2 regions of the Microbacterium amylolyticum genome follow, and region 1 is predicted to be linked to the other one. Evidence: predicted binding sites of a transcription regulator. Region 1 holds the regulator's gene; the other holds the start of a gene.
What was found. Region 1 encodes HspR, which represses chaperone genes until heat shock. Its sites were predicted from a motif close to AAGTTGAGTCNNNNNGACTCAACTT; they were not measured.

Region 1 (7,797 bases):
CCATTGCGGCGGGGGCGATTGCCATCGGGCTGCCGCTCGGCGTGCACATTGCGATCACCTCCGGTCTCTTCGCGGGCGTCGCGCTGCTGTGTCTGCGGTGGCTCCTTCCCGGCCCCGATCAGGAGTCCTCCTCTGCTCCCGGGGCGCCGTCTGGAGGGGCGGACGATGTCGAGGCGCCGCGCAGCTCGCTCGTCGCGCGCATCGTCGCGCGGGGCGCGATCGGGAGGGGGCTCATCGTTGGCGCTCTTGTGCTGGTTGCCATCGGCGGCGGGATGGTGGAGGACATCGCGTTCTCGTGGGCGGCCCTGTATATCGGCGGCCTCGGGGCTTCTGCCGCGGTGGCGGCAAGTGGGTTCATCGGCCTCGTCGCGGCGCAGTTCATTGGCCGCCTCGTCAGCGATCGCCTGACGGATCTCTTCGGAGCGCGCGCCGTGACGCTCACCGCGGGGCTCATGATCGCGGGTGGCATCGGGCTGGCAATCGCGGTTCCCACCGTGCCGGGGGCGATTATCGGATTCGCGCTGGCCGGTTTCGGAAGCGCGCCAACGATTCCGCTTGCGATGCAGGAGGCGGATCGGATCCCCGGGCTGCGCGAGGGCACGGGGCTGACGATCGTGACCTGGCTGATGCGCGTGGCCTTCTTGCTGTCGCCGCCGGTGATCGGGGCGATCGCCGATGCGGCCTCTCTTCGCGCGGGACTCGGTGTGACGGTGGCGGGTGGCGTTCTCGTGATCGTGCTCTCGTGGGTGCTCCCACGTAAGCGGGATACGCCGTCGTCCGCGGCGGAAAACTGAACCTGAGTCGACCTCTATCAAGTTTTTTGACAGATTGAAAACGTCGGCGTATCATTGAGCCATCGCGACTCAAGTCTCGCGAGCAGTCTTCTCAGACATCGGATCCCGAAGAAACGGAGCATCAACATGGCACGTGCTGTGGGTATCGACCTCGGAACCACCAACTCGGTCGTCTCAGTCCTCGAAGGTGGCGAGCCGAAGGTCATCGCCAACGCCGAGGGCATGCGCACGACCCCGTCGGTCGTCGCGTTCGCAAAGGATGGCGAGGTGCTCGTCGGTGAAACCGCCAAGCGCCAGGCCGTCACCAACGTCGACAACACGATCGCATCCGTCAAGCGACACATGGGCACCGACTGGACGTTCCCCGTCGACGGCAAGAAGTACACGGCGCAGGAGCTCTCCGCTCGCATCCTCCAGAAGCTCAAGCGCGACGCTGAGCAGTACCTCGGCGACACCGTGACCGACGCCGTCATCACGGTTCCCGCGTACTTCAACGACGCCGAGCGTCAGGCCACCAAGGAAGCCGGTGAGATTGCGGGCCTCAACGTGCTCCGTATCGTCAACGAGCCGACCGCGGCAGCTCTCGCCTATGGCCTCGACAAGGGTCAGGAAGACGAGCTCATCCTCGTCTTCGACCTGGGTGGCGGAACGTTCGATGTCTCCCTCCTCGAGGTGGGCAAGGACGATGACTTCTCGACGATCCAGGTGCGCGCCACGTCCGGCGACAACCGCCTCGGCGGCGACGACTGGGACCAGCGCGTTGTCGACTACCTCGCCGACCAGTTCAAGAAGGTCTCGGGCGTTGACGTCTCGAACGACAAGATCGCCCTCCAGCGCCTGAAGGAAGCGGCCGAGCAGGCGAAGAAGGAGCTCTCCAGCTCCATGTCGACCACGGTCAACCTTCCCTACCTCTCGCTCACCGACCAGGGCCCCGCATCGCTCAGCGAGACCCTCACGCGGGCAAAGTTCGAGGAGCTCACCAAGGACCTGCTCGAGCGCACCAAGAAGCCCTTCGACGACGTCATCCGCGAGGCGGGCGTGAAGCTCTCCGAGATCGCGCACGTCGTTCTCGTCGGCGGTTCCACGCGTATGCCGGCTGTGAGCGAGTTCGTTCAGAAGCAGACCGGCAAGGAGCCCAACAAGGGCGTGAACCCGGACGAGGTCGTCGCCGTTGGCGCCGCCCTGCAGGCCGGTGTCCTCAAGGGCGAGCGCAAGGACGTTCTCCTCATCGATGTCACGCCCCTTTCTCTCGGAATCGAGACCAAGGGCGGCATCATGACGAAGCTCATCGAGCGCAACACCGCCATCCCCACCAAGCGCAGCGAGACCTTCACCACGGCCGAGGACAACCAGCCCTCCGTCGCCATTCAGGTCTTCCAGGGCGAGCGTGAGTTCACCCGCGACAACAAGCCGCTCGGCACCTTCGAGCTCACGGGCATCGCTCCCGCGCCCCGCGGCCTGCCGCAGGTCGAGGTCACCTTCGACATCGACGCCAACGGCATCGTGCACGTGTCTGCAAAGGACAAGGGCACGGGCAAGGAGCAGTCGATGACGATCACGGGCGGTTCGTCGCTCGACAAGGACGACATCGATCGCATGGTGCGCGAGGCCGAAGAGCACGCGGCAGAAGACAAGAAGCGCCGCGAGGCAGCCGACACCCGCAACCAGGCCGAGACGCTTGCGTACTCCGTCGACAAGCTGATCACCGAGAACGATGAGAAGCTGCCGGCCGAGGTCAAGGAAGCCGTCAAGGCAGACGTTGACGCGCTCAAGACGGCTCTCGCCGGTGACGACGACGACGCGGTCAAGGCCGCTGTCGACACCCTCAACGAGAGCCAGACCAAGCTGGGCGAGGCGCTGTACGCGCAGGCTCAGCAGGAGGCTCCCGCCGAGGACGCCCCCGCTGGCGACACGGAGAGCGATGAAGACGTCGTCGACGCCGAGGTCGTCGAAGACGAGGACGAGAAGAAGTAATGCCGGACACGGACCCGAACGAGCCACAGGGCGAAGACGAGGTCCAGCCGGACGCCACCGCGGGGGCGGAAGACGCCCCCGCGGAGGCCACACCGGCTGGCGAGGACAGCGACGGCCTCACGGTCGACGACATCCTCGACGCCGAGCAGACGGAAGAAGCCGTCGAACACGACAAGAGCGACTACGAAACGCAGCTGCTGCAGGACCTCAAGCGCCTGCAGGCCGAGTATGCGAACTACCGTCGCCGCACACAGGAGCAGCGCCAGGTAGAAATCGAGCGGGCAAAGGGTGAGGTCGCCAAGGGCATGCTTCCCGTGCTCGATGACCTCGCGCGCGCTCAGCAGCACGGCGATCTGGAGGAAGGTTCTCCCTTCGCCCTCGTCGCGGAGAAAATGCGCGGACTCGCCGAGCGCACGGGCCTCGTTGCCTATGGCGAGGCGGGCGATGTTTTCGATCCGCAGCAGCACGAAGCCGTTGTTCAGCTGCCGACACCAGGCGCGGTGGAATCCACCGTGCTCGAGGTTGTCGAGGTGGGCTACCGCCTCGGCGACGTCGAACTGCGACCGGCAAAGGTCGTTGTCTCCGCCCCCGCGGAGTAACTCATCCGTGACGGGGCGGTCGTTCTGACCGCCCCGTCCCGTTTTTAAGAAGAGGGACCCGATGGCCAATCAGGACTGGTTCGACAAGGACTTTTACCAGATACTCGGCGTCGCCCAGAACGCGTCGGACGCAGAGCTGAAGAAGGTTTACCGAAAGCTCGCGCGGAAGTACCACCCCGACTCCAACCAGGGTGACGCCGCTGCTGAGGCGCGCTTCAAAGACATCAGCGAGGCATACTCGGTGCTCAGTGACCCCGAGCAGCGTCGTGAATACGACGAGATCCGCGCCATGGGTTCCGGCGCGCGCTTTTCCGCCGGTGGTGCGGGCGGGGGCGGCTTCGAAGATGTCTTCAGCCGCTTTCAGCAGCGCGGTCACGCTCCGGACTTCGACGACATCTTCTCGATGTTCAACGGCGCAACGGGCGGCGGAGGCCGCCGCGCCGGCTTCGGCGGGCCGGGCTTCGGCGGACCGCAGAAGGGCCAGGACGTTCGCGCGCGCACAACGATCGACTTCCTCACGGCGGCCAACGGCGACACCATCACGCTCAAGGGCGAAGACGGGAAGCCCTTTAAGGTCAAGGTGCCCGCCGGTGTCGCAGACGGCCAGAAGATTCGTCTGCGGGGCCGCGGCCGCCCCTCGCCCAACGGCGGAGAGCCCGGCGATGTCGTCGTCGAGGTTGCCGTGCGGCCGCACCGCGTTTTCTCGCGCGACGGCCTGAACCTGCGCGTCACCGTTCCCGTCACGTTCACCGAGGCCGTGCTCGGCGCCACGATCGAGGTGCCAACGCTGGACGGAACGCGCGTCAAGTTGCGCGTTGCCCCGGGAACGCCATCTGGCCGCGTTCTGCGCGTGAAGGGACGCGGCATCGAAACCACAAAGGGCAAGGGCGACCTCCTCGCCGAGGTGCACGTGGCCGTTCCCGACCACGTGACGGACGCCCAGCGTGAGGCGCTCGAACGCTACGCCGCGGTGGAACCGAACGAGGATCCGCGGGCCAGCCTGTTCTGAACGCGTTGACCGCGTGAGCGCCCGAATGCCGTGACGAATGGGAGGTGATCCTAATGCAGCTACCCGAGGGGGTATCCCCGACCGACCCGATCTTCCCGATCGCGGCGGCGAGTGAGCTGGCCGGAATGCACCCGCAGACCCTGCGGCAGTACGACCGCATCGGGCTCGTCGTCCCCGGCCGCACGCGCGGGGGGTCACGGCGATACTCGGCGTACAACATCGTGCAATTGCAGGAGGTCGCGAAGCTCTCCGCCGAGGGCGTCCCCCTCGCGGTGATCCAGCGAATGATCGACCTCGAAAACGAGGTGCAGCATTTGCGCGACAGGGTGCGTGATCTGACCCAGGAACTCCGGGAAGAGCGCGAGACGCGTCCAGGAGCGCGGGTGTTCGCGACCAATGCGACCGGCGGTGTTGTCACGCTCACGGGAACAACACGCATTCGGCGTCAGACCGACGTCGTGCTCTGGCGCCCGCCCCGCGGCTGACGTTCTGCCGCGGCGTTCGGGGGCGACGACGAGACCTGTGTGACCGCTGACGTTTGCTCTCGAATCGAGCTCGACATCGACGCGAGTTGGTGTTTATGGCGGGGGAAAGGGCAGGATGGCGCCATGGCACCCTCCATCTGGCGTGAGCTCGGAGAAAAAACCGATGTGTGGCCCGGACGAAACTGGCCACTCGGATCCTCGTGGACCCCGGAGTCGACGAACTTCGCGGTGTACGCGCCTGACGCCACCGGGATGTGGCTGTGCTTCTTCGATGAGGACGGCGCGGAGACACGCTATCCGCTGACCGAACACAGCCTCGGCGTGTGGCACGGAGCTGTTCCCGATATTCAACCGGGAACACTGTACGGCTACCGCGCGGCGGGACCGTGGGACCCCGGGCAGGGCCTGCGGTTCAACTTCGAGAAGCTGATGCTCGACCCCTACGCCCTCGCCACGTCGGGGACCATCACACCTGATCAGCCTCTGCACGCCTACGTCTGGGGAGATCCCGGCACGCAGGACCTGCAGGATTCCGCTCCGTACCAGGCGCGCAGCGTTGTCATCGATCCGTCCTACGACTGGGGTGACGATCAACATCCGCGACGCGCGTGGCGCGATACGGTCATCTACGAACTGCACGTGAAGGGCTTTACGAAGCTGCACGATCGCGTTCCGGAGGAACACCGCGGAACCTATTCGGGACTCGCGCACCCCCACGTTCTGCACTACCTCCAGGACCTGGGCGTGACGGCGGTCGAGCTTCTCCCCGTCCATCAGTTCTTCACGGAGCCGGCCATTGCCGAGCGCGGCCTCGTGAACTATTGGGGGTACAACACAGCGGGATTTTTCTCGCCGCACAACGCGTACTCCTCGCGCGGCGATACCGGCGGACAGGTAACCGAGTTCAAGGACATGGTCCGCGCGTTCCATTCGGCGGGGATCGAGGTGATCCTCGACGTGGTCTATAACCACACGGCGGAGGGCGGCGCCCTCGGCCCGTCAATCTCGTTCCGTGGTCTCGATGATCGCGGCTGGTACAAACGCGTTCCCACCGATGGCGGCTTCGACGACACGTACTGGGATGTCACAGGCTGCGGGAACACCGTCAACGCCTCCGAGCCGATGACGCTGCGACTGATTCTGGACTCGCTGCGCTACTGGGTGACCGAGATGCACGTTGACGGGTTTCGCTTCGACCTCACGAGCGCGCTGACGAGAACGGGCCACGACGTGGACATGGCGTGCGCGTTCTTGACCGCGGTCGATCAGGATCCTGTTCTTCGGCACGTGAAGCTCATCGCCGAGCCGTGGGATCTGTCGATGGATGGCTATCTCGTTGGCCAGATGCCGGCACCGTGGACGGAGTGGAACGACAAGTATCGCGGAACGATCCGCGACTTCTGGCGTGGGCACGGCGATATTCGCACGGTCGCGACGCGGCTCGCCGGTTCGTCGGACCTGTACCGCTACGACGGGCGCTGGTCGTTCGCCGGCGTGAACTTCATCACGGCCCACGACGGGTTTACCGTGCGCGATCTCGTGAGTTATGAGACCAAACACAACGAGGCCAACCTCGAAGGCAATCGCGACGGAACGAATGACAACCGCTCCGCGAACTACGGCGTCGAAGGTGAAACTGACGACGAAGAGATCATCGCCGTCCGCCGGCGTCAGGCGGCCAACCTCATGGCGACACTGGCGTTGTCGAACGGTGTTCCGATGATCACCGCCGGTGATGAGCGGGGCCGCACCCAGGGGGGCAACAACAACGCCTACTGCCAGGACAATGAGATCAGCTGGGTCGACTGGACCGGTGACGATGCCTGGCTGGACGTGTACGACAACACGCGTCGCGCCCTGCAGCTGCGGCGCGACCATCCCGCACTCCGGCAGCGCCACTGGTTCGACGGATCTCCGACAGTCAAGGGGGGACCAGACGACCTCGTGTGGCTGCATCCCGACGGACGGCGGATGACGGAGGCCGACTGGGCGGATGCGGGGCAGCGCACGTTCGGCATCTTCCTCTCGGGCGGGCCGCTTCGCGCCCCGGGGCCGCGAGGCGATCAGGTGATCGACAACTCCTTCGTCATGTGGTTCAACGCGGCCGATGCCGAGGTCACCGTGTCCTCGCCGGTGGAGGAGTTCATCTCGCGCGCCGAGGTGGTGCTGTCAACGGACGACGACATCGCTCTTGGCGACTGCGTCTCTGTCGGGGCAGAAACGACCCTCGGCCCGCGCACCGTCGTTGTGCTGCGTTCCCTCGAGTAGACCGGGACTTCTACCCGTGCGGCCACGCGGCCAGCGCCGCGCCGATGCTGCGGGCGGTGGCCGCGGGCACCTGCTCGACGAGCTCGAACGATGGCTCCGGGCGGCCCTTTGCCGCGCCGGGCCACGACCTGACCAGCTCGCCGCGATCGAAGGCAGCGCGTACATCGGCGATCGACGTTCCCGGTCGCGAGCGGAGGGCGATGGCCCGCAGAACGGCGGGAAGGTCCTGTCCCTGCAGGGCAACGGACCGGTCGACAACCTGCGCCGGCGTCAGGTCTGAGCCGCCGAGCAGGTGATTCGACCAGCGCGCCCGGAGCGCTTCGGTGGTGGAGAGCGTTCGCATGCCGCCAGAGTACGGCGCGCGGGGCGCGTGGGGGAGGGAAGACAGCGTTCATATTCGCGCCGCTGAATATATCTCTCTGTGAACGAGATGTTAACGAGATCTGATCTCCCTTCCTGCGGGGTGATCACAGTGACTACGTTGGGGTCATGGTTGGTCGAATCCCGGTCGTTGATGTACATCCTCTCGTTCACGACGGGGCGCGCCCTGCAAAGGCGACCGAGGGTGAGGCCCAGCCCATTCGCGCGACAATATTCCGCGAAGGGCACGATCTGCTCGGCGCCGAGGTTGTCCTGATCGGCCCGGATGGGCGGCGGCATCAACCCGC
Region 2 (7,797 bases), 1.2 Mb from region 1:
ACCACCGTTTTGCGGGGCGCCCCGTCAGTGCCGTGTACTGCTGGAGCACCGCCGCGGGGGTACCTCCTCCGACAACGAAGTACTCGAGCGACTCCCCCGTCACGGAGAACTGCACGCGTTCGACGGCCTCGGAGCCAATCTCGTAGGAGACATGACCGGGGTTGTCGACGAAGATGCCGTATCCACGGCTGGAGAGGTAGAACGGCACGTTCTTGTAGGCAAGCTCGCTGGATGTTCCGCCGTCGGCGTTCCAGATGTCAACGGACTGGCCGTTCTTGACCAGGGGTCCGAAACGCTCACCGAGGCCATAGATCAGCTCTCCGACACCGAGGGACAGCTGTTCGTGAATAAACGTTTCGGTGTGCGGTCGAGACGTTTCCGCGCCGGGCTGCGAAGTGATACCGCCGTCGACAACGGCGCCGGGTGCCGTGCGCACATAGCCAAGCGACTTGCTACCACTCGATGTCAAAACGCGGCCCGTGGCGTTCTCCGTGAAGGTGAGGCTCCACGGTGCGCCGAGCAGAATCGTGGCCGTGATGTCGCCGCTGGTCAGAGAAGCGCTCGTGGCGTCGATCGAGATGCTCCCGTGCCCGTCCTCGGCGCCCGGCAAGTCGAAGCTGACCTTTCGCGGTCCGCCATCGTGGTGCACGATGCGCACTCCGATGACTCCTGGGCGCGGAGCGTGAAGCGCCACCGTGAGAATGGCACAGTTCAGCGTGTCTCCGCGTGAGGTGATGTTCTTCGTCGGAACGGTCGCAAAGAGCGTGTTGCCGTCCTGCCAGAAATCGTGTGTCTCGCGCCGTTCTTCTGATCCCCACGCGCCCGAAAGTGGCGACGGCGCCTTTTCATTCGAAGCGCTTCGACTGCCCGCGGCGTCGACTATACGCAGACTGCGACGCACACCGCAACACCCGTCGCAAAGAGCCGGGACGCCTGTTGCTCGTCCTCATCATTTCCTGATATGTTCTCAATCGCAACAATTCACCGACGCTGCTGAACGAGGTCACTCCATGTCACTTACTCCCACCAAGGCCGATCGCTTCTCCTTCGGCCTCTGGACCATTGGCTACAACGGCACCGACCCGTTCGGCGGCCCCACCCGCCCTGCGCTCGACGTCGTCCACGGCGTCGAAAAGCTCGCGGAGCTCGGCGCATACGGCCTGACGTTCCACGACGACGACCTGTTCGCCTTCGGATCGACCGATGCCGAACGTCAGAAGCAGATCGACCGCCTGACCCAGGCACTGTCCGACACCGGAATCATCGTGCCGATGGTCACGACAAACCTGTTCAGCGCGCCCGTGTTCAAGGACGGTGGATTCACCTCCAACGATCGCGCCGTCCGACGCTTCGCCCTGCGCAAGGTGCTCCGCAACATCGATCTCGCCGCCGAGCTCGGGGCAAAAACGTTCGTGATGTGGGGAGGCCGCGAGGGCGCCGAGTACGACTCAGCCAAAGACGTTCAGTCCGCTCTCGCTCGGTACAAGGAAGCCGTCGACCTGCTCAGCCAGTATGTCGTCGACAAGGGATACGATCTGCGCTTCGCGATCGAGCCGAAGCCGAACGAGCCCCGCGGCGACATCCTCCTGCCGACCCTCGGACACGCCCTCGCGTTCATCAACTCGCTCGAACGACCCGACATGGTCGGTCTGAACCCCGAAACGGGACACGAGCAGATGGCCGGTCTGAACTTCGCCGCCGGCATCGCACAGGCGCTGTTCCACGGCAAGCTCTTCCACATCGACCTCAACGGCCAGCGCGGCATCAAGTACGACCAGGACCTCGTCTTCGGACACGGCGATCTTCACAACGCGTTCGCTCTCGTTGATCTTCTGGAGCACGGCGCACCGAACGGCGGCCCCGCGTACGACGGCCCGCGCCACTTCGACTACAAGCCGAGCCGCACAGAGGACGAGCAGGGAATCTGGGATTCGGTCTCCGCGAACATGCGTACCTACCTCCTGCTGAAGGAGCGCGCTGACGCTTTCCGCGCCGACCCCGAGGTACAGGAGGCGCTGAGGGTGTCGAAGGTCGCCGAACTGGCGCAGCCCACACTCTCGGCAGGCGAGTCGTACGCGGATCTCCTCGCCGACGCTTCGGCGTACGAGAACTTCGACGCCGACAGCTACCTCGGCGGCCACGGATTCGGGTTCGTCCGCCTGCAGCAGCTCGCCACCGAACACCTGCTCGGCGCACGCTGAGATGAGCACCCCTTCCCGACTCGTCGCCGGCATCGATTCGTCGACGCAAAGCTGCAAGGTCACCATCGTTGATGTGGCCACGGGAGCAATCGTGCGCGAAGGCCGCGCATCACACCCCGACGGAACGGAAGTCGACCCGTCGGCGTGGTGGGAAGCGCTTCAGCAGGCAGCCTCGGAAGCCGGCGGGTTCGCGGACGTCGCCGCCGTGTCGGTCGCGGGGCAGCAACACGGATGCGTCGCGTTGGACGCCGACGGCAGAGTTCTCCGCCCGGCGCTTCTCTGGAACGACACTCGCTCGGCCGGTGCCGCGGCCGATCTCGTCAGCGAGGTCGGAGAGGATGTGTACGCTCGCCGCACGGGCCTGGTCCCCGTTGCGTCGTTCACCGTGACCAAGCTGCGCTGGATCGCCGATAACGAGCCCGAGATCGCCGCGCGAATCGCCGCCGTCGCCCTTCCGCATGATTGGCTCACGTGGCGGCTTCGCGGCTTCGGACCGCGGGAGGAGTCGGCGAACGGGCCTGTTCTCGACGAACTCGTCACCGATCGTTCCGATGCGAGCGGCACGGGATACTTCGACCCCGGCCGAAACGCCTACGACCGCGAGCTTCTGTCACGCGCTTTGCGCCGTGATGCCCGCGACGTGGTCCTGCCACGGGTGCTCGCGCCGTCCGAGGGGGTAAACGGGCCGAACCTCATCGTCGCGGCGGGCGCGGGGGACAACGCCGGCGCGGCGCTTGGCCTCGGCGCACAGACGGGCGATATCGGTGTATCGATCGGCACCAGCGGCACCGTGTTCGCGGTGTCGGCGACTCCCGTCAGCGACCCCACGGGAACGGTGGCGGGCTTCGCCGACGCTGCCGGAGGGTTTCTGCCGATCGTCACTACCCTGAACGCCGCACGGGCTCTCGACCAGGTGGCCGCTCTGCTCGGCGTCACCCATGCGGAACTGTCGGACCTTGCCCTCTCAGCGGAGCCAGGATCCGGCGGCCTCGTTCTGCAGCCGTGGTTCGAAGGAGAGCGCACACCGAATCTGCCGGACGCAACGGCAACGCTTTTCGGCATGACTCTCGCGGCGGCAACGCGCGAGAACCTGGCGCGCGCCGTGATCGAGGGAGTTCTGTGCTCGCTCGCGGCCGGACTCGATGCGATCCGATCACACGGGGTCGTTGCTGAGCGGATCATGCTGACGGGAGGCGCGGCGAAAAGCCCCGCGATCCGTCAGATCGCCGCGGAGGTGTTCGATGTTCCCGTCATCGTTCCTGAGCCCGGCGAATATGTGGCGATGGGGGCGGCTGCTCAGGCCGCGTGGGCTCTCGACGGGTCACGCCCCGCGTGGCGGCCCCCGGTTCTCGCGGAGCTACCCGCTCACACGGTTGGTGCCATCCGCCACGCGTACGACGCCCGCACCCCCTAGTGTGCGTGCGGGGCACAGCGATGCTCTGAGCTTCGCCGTGCCCCGCACGATCTCCTACGCCGGCTGGGGAACGCGGGCCGAGACGACGATTCCCGTATCCGTAGCACTCACGACGGCGGTTGATCCGCTCGTCAGCTCTCCGGAGACGAACAGATCGGCGATTCGATCGTCGACCTCCCGCTGAATCAGTCGGCGAAGCGGCCGAGCGCCGTATTCCGGCTGATGACCGTTCCGCGCAAGCCACTCGCGTGCGTCGTCCGTCACCTCGAGCACAACCTCACGCGCCTCGAGCCGTTTCACCGTTGCGTCGAGGAGGTGAGCGACAATCTCGCTCAGCTGTTCGGGATCGAGCTTCCGGAAGAGCACGATGTCATCGATGCGGTTGAGGAATTCCGGTCGCATGTTCTCTCGCAGCCTCCCCATGACGCGCGCACGCACATCGTCGTCATGCAGGTCACGGGAGCCGGAAGTGAAGCCCATCGTGCCGGCGCGCGACGCCAGGAACTCGCTTCCGAGGTTCGACGTCATGATCACAACGGTATTGCGGAAATCCACCGTCCGACCCTGCCCGTCCGTCAAACGGCCGTCGTCAAGAAGCTGCAACAGGACGTTGAAGACGTCGGGATGAGCCTTTTCGATTTCATCGAAGAGCACGATCGAGTACGGCCGGCGCCGCACGCGTTCCGTCAGCTGACCGGCCTCGTCGAAGCCGACGTATCCGGGAGGAGCACCGACGAGGCGACTGACGGTGTGACGCTCGCCGAACTCGCTCATGTCGAAGCGGACGATGGCGGAGTCATCGTCGAACAGGCTTCCGGCGAGGGCCTTGGCGAGCTCGGTCTTACCCACCCCCGTCGGACCCAAGAAAAGAAAGGAGCCGATGGGCCGGTTTGCGTCTCCCATACCCGTCCGGCTTCGGCGCACAGCGCGTGCGACCGCCGTGACCGCATCACTTTGGCCGACAACGCGCTCGTGGAGCTCGGACTCGAGGCCGGCAAGTCGCTCACGTTCCGTCTCCGTCACGCGGTTCGCCGGGATTCCGGTCGCGCGGCTAATGACCTCGGCAATCTCCGCCTCGCCGACGACGACAGTGGTCTCCGTGTTCGTGTGCGCAGCCTCGCTCAGTCGCTTCTGCAGGTCGGCTATCTCATCGCGAAGGCGCGACGCCTCTTCGTACCGTTCGGAGGACACGGCGAGGTTTTTCTCGGCCTCTCGCATCGCCAGCTGCTCACGAAGCGCGTCGACGTCCACGTCAGCACCGCGACCAAGGCGCACGCGCGCTCCCGCCTGGTCGATCAGATCGATCGCCTTGTCGGGAAGAACGCGCTCCGGCACGTATCGGTCACTGAACACAACGGCGGCCTGAAGCGCCTCATCTGTATAGGTAACATTGTGGTGCTCTTCATAGGCGCCGCGCAGGCCCTGCAGAATGGCGATGGCGTCTGCTGGGCTTGGCTCGTCAACGCGCACGGGCTGAAACCGCCGTGCCAGGGCCGCGTCTTTTTCGATCCGACGGAACTCGCTCAGCGTTGTGGCACCGATCAGGCGCAGATCACCGCGCGCGAGACGAGGCTTCAAGATGTTTCCGGCATCAAGCGATCCGCTGTCTCCTCCGCCTCCGGCGCCTACGATCGTGTGCAACTCGTCGATAAACAGGATGACCTCGCCAGCCGACGCCGAAACCTCCTCGAGGACGGTGGTCAGGCGTTCTTCGAAATCGCCGCGATAGCGCGCTCCGGAGAGCATGCTGGCCATGTCAAGGCTGATCACCCTCTTCCCGTGCAGTTGTTGTGGCACCTCACCTGCGACGATGGCGCTGGCAAGGCCCTCGGCGATCGCTGTTTTGCCCACGCCGGCCTCGCCAACAAGAACCGGGTTGTTCTTGGTGCGGCGCGCGAGAATCTCGATCGTGCTCTCCACCTCGTCTGCGCGTCCGATGACGGGGTCGATCAGGCCATCACGCGCGCGCTGCGTCAAGTCACGGCCGTAGGTGTCCAGCATCGACGGAGATTCCTCCTGCTCCCCGTTCGCCGTCGCAGCCTGTTGCTCGCGTGCGCCGTGCAGGAGAGCATCAGCGGTCACTCCGTGCGCCGCGAGAATGCGCCCCGATGGGCTGTCCTGCGCGAGAACAAGAGCGAAGAAGAGGTGCTCGGGATCGATGTAGGTCGACCCGGATGAGCGCGCGACCTGGAGCGCGTGGAACAGTGCGCGCTGCACGGACGCGGTCATCTGCGCGTGTTCTGCTCCCGACGGCCCAGAAGCCTGCGGCAAGGACGCCTGTGCCTGTTCGGCCAGGGCATCGGGTTCGACCCCGATCCCCTCCAGCGCGCTGCGCACTGTGGCGTCGTTCGTCAACACGCTGAGCAGGTGCAACGCGTCGAGTTCGCTCTGGCCGCGTTTCAGGGCGAACCCACCCGCGCGCTGGATCACCTGGTAGGTGCGCGAGCTCATCAGCTTCCGGATATCGATCGCCCGCCCCTGGCGCGCACGATCTCCCTGCAAGTAGCGCGCGAGGAACTCGTCGAAGGAGTCGGCGTCCTGCGGGATGTTCGTGTTTGTCATGTCTCCTCCATGGCGAAGTTGATGTGAGCAGACTCAAGTTTCAAACTTGAGCCCTGCCTTGTCAAGTCCAACGCCACACCGCATCGAGTATTCCCGGAACACTAAAAAACCCGCACCCTCGCGGGTGCGGGCAGACAGGAGGTGAACTCAAGTCAGAGCTTTTCCGGAGCCGGCGGCCGAGCAGCACGGGCAGCGGCCAAAAGCAAAACGAACGTCACCACGGCCGGAATCCCGAGAACCATCCCCGCATTCAGGTTCGCGAACTCGCCCGTAATCGCACCAATGGCAATCGCGAAGATCATCGCTTGCACGACAATTCCCCCCGACCGCCCCCACGAGTGCCCCGCGGCCACGCCGACACCGAAGGCGCACACACCGGCCGCTGCTGCGAGGGTCATCACGATCAGCGCAATCGAGCTGGCGAGCGACATCACCTCGCCGCGGAACAGTTCAACGACCTGCCAGGCCGCGAGAACCGCAATGCCGATGCCCTCCACAATCAGAAGAGCGGACGCCGCGATCGTCGAAGCGGAGCGCGAACCGGAGGAGGAAGACATGAATCCCTTCGCGGCTGAGCCAGGCGAGGGAACCTTGTATGTTCCGTCCGAAACTGCACGGATCTGAAAAAACCCTTGCCTGACGGCATCACCTGTATGACAATTGTTAACGGTGTGTTTCCCACAGCGTGGTGGGGCCCAGGAAGAGAGATCCTGACTCACATCCAGCGTAGTCGACCCGCAGACTCGCGCTGAAATTCACCCCCACACAACCCCACCTCGCTAGGAGCACCCCCGCATGGATTGGCGCGACAAGTCTGCTTGCCTCACGGTTGACCCCGAGTTGTTCTTCCCGGTCGGCAACACTGGGCCGGCCGTCGACCAGATCGAAAAGGCAAAGTCGGTGTGCGCTCGCTGCACCGTCACGGAGGTCTGCCTGCAGTATGCCCTCGAGACCGGTCAGGACTCGGGCGTCTGGGGAGGGCTCAGCGAAGACGAGCGCCGCGCTCTCAAGCGTCGCGCTGCCCGCGCCCGTCGCGCAAGCTAAGCAGCCGGCTGTCGCGCGAGAATCGTCTCCTGCGACAACGCCGTGACGTGTGCCCCGGTCGCTCGCGACCGGGGCACACATTTTCTGTTTTTGCGGCACACTCCCGCGCCCGCTGAGACGCTGCTATTTGATCCAGCGCATCGGAACGTTGATGTCGACGCCGGTTCCGCCGTCAAACGCCGTTCCCGTTCCGCTCGTCGTGCTCCACTCGATCGTTCCGCTGAGCTCGCCCTGAATCAGCGTCCGAACGATCTGTGTACCCAGACCCCGTCCGACGCGTCCCTCGGGAAGACCAGCCCCCGTGTCGCGAACACGCACGCTCAACCGTTCTTCGGAACGCTCGGCGATGATCTCCACCTCGCCCTCCCGTCCGGCCAGACCATGCTCAACAGCGTTGGTGACCACCTCGGTGAGCGCGAGAGCGAGAGGCGTCGCGTACTCGCTCGGAAGAGTTCCAAAGGCACCCGTTGTTCGCGTCTTGGCCACGGTGTTCTGAGCGGCGGCAACTTCGGCGACGAGGCGCAGAACGCGCGCGAAGACCTCGTCGAAGTCGACGTTTTGCGCGAGACCTTCGGA

Region 2: a site for HspR is predicted at 6,193-6,217, ahead of G6N81_RS04235 (ATP-dependent Clp protease ATP-binding subunit). Genes of this name have one in related genera too.

The regions. Positions count from the first base shown of each region.
Region 1 is NZ_CP049253.1:2,019,189-2,026,985, forward strand. Features, by position in the region: gene G6N81_RS09805 (MFS transporter) at 1-794, shown strand, start outside; gene dnaK (molecular chaperone DnaK) at 921-2,768, shown strand; gene G6N81_RS09815 (nucleotide exchange factor GrpE) at 2,768-3,367, shown strand; gene G6N81_RS09820 (DnaJ C-terminal domain-containing protein) at 3,429-4,376, shown strand; gene G6N81_RS09825 (heat shock protein transcriptional repressor HspR) at 4,430-4,861, shown strand; gene glgX (glycogen debranching protein GlgX) at 4,985-7,129, shown strand; gene G6N81_RS09835 (hypothetical protein) at 7,140-7,472, opposite strand; gene G6N81_RS09840 (maltotransferase domain-containing protein) at 7,619-7,797, shown strand, end outside.
Region 2 is NZ_CP049253.1:858,986-866,782, forward strand. Features, by position in the region: partial or broken gene G6N81_RS04220 (hypothetical protein) at 203-901, opposite strand; gene xylA (xylose isomerase) at 1,011-2,201, shown strand; gene xylB (xylulokinase) at 2,203-3,615, shown strand; gene G6N81_RS04235 (ATP-dependent Clp protease ATP-binding subunit) at 3,670-6,177, opposite strand; gene G6N81_RS04240 (histidine kinase) at 6,330-6,734, opposite strand; gene G6N81_RS04245 (WhiB family transcriptional regulator) at 6,973-7,221, shown strand; gene G6N81_RS04250 (sensor histidine kinase) at 7,345-7,797, opposite strand, start outside.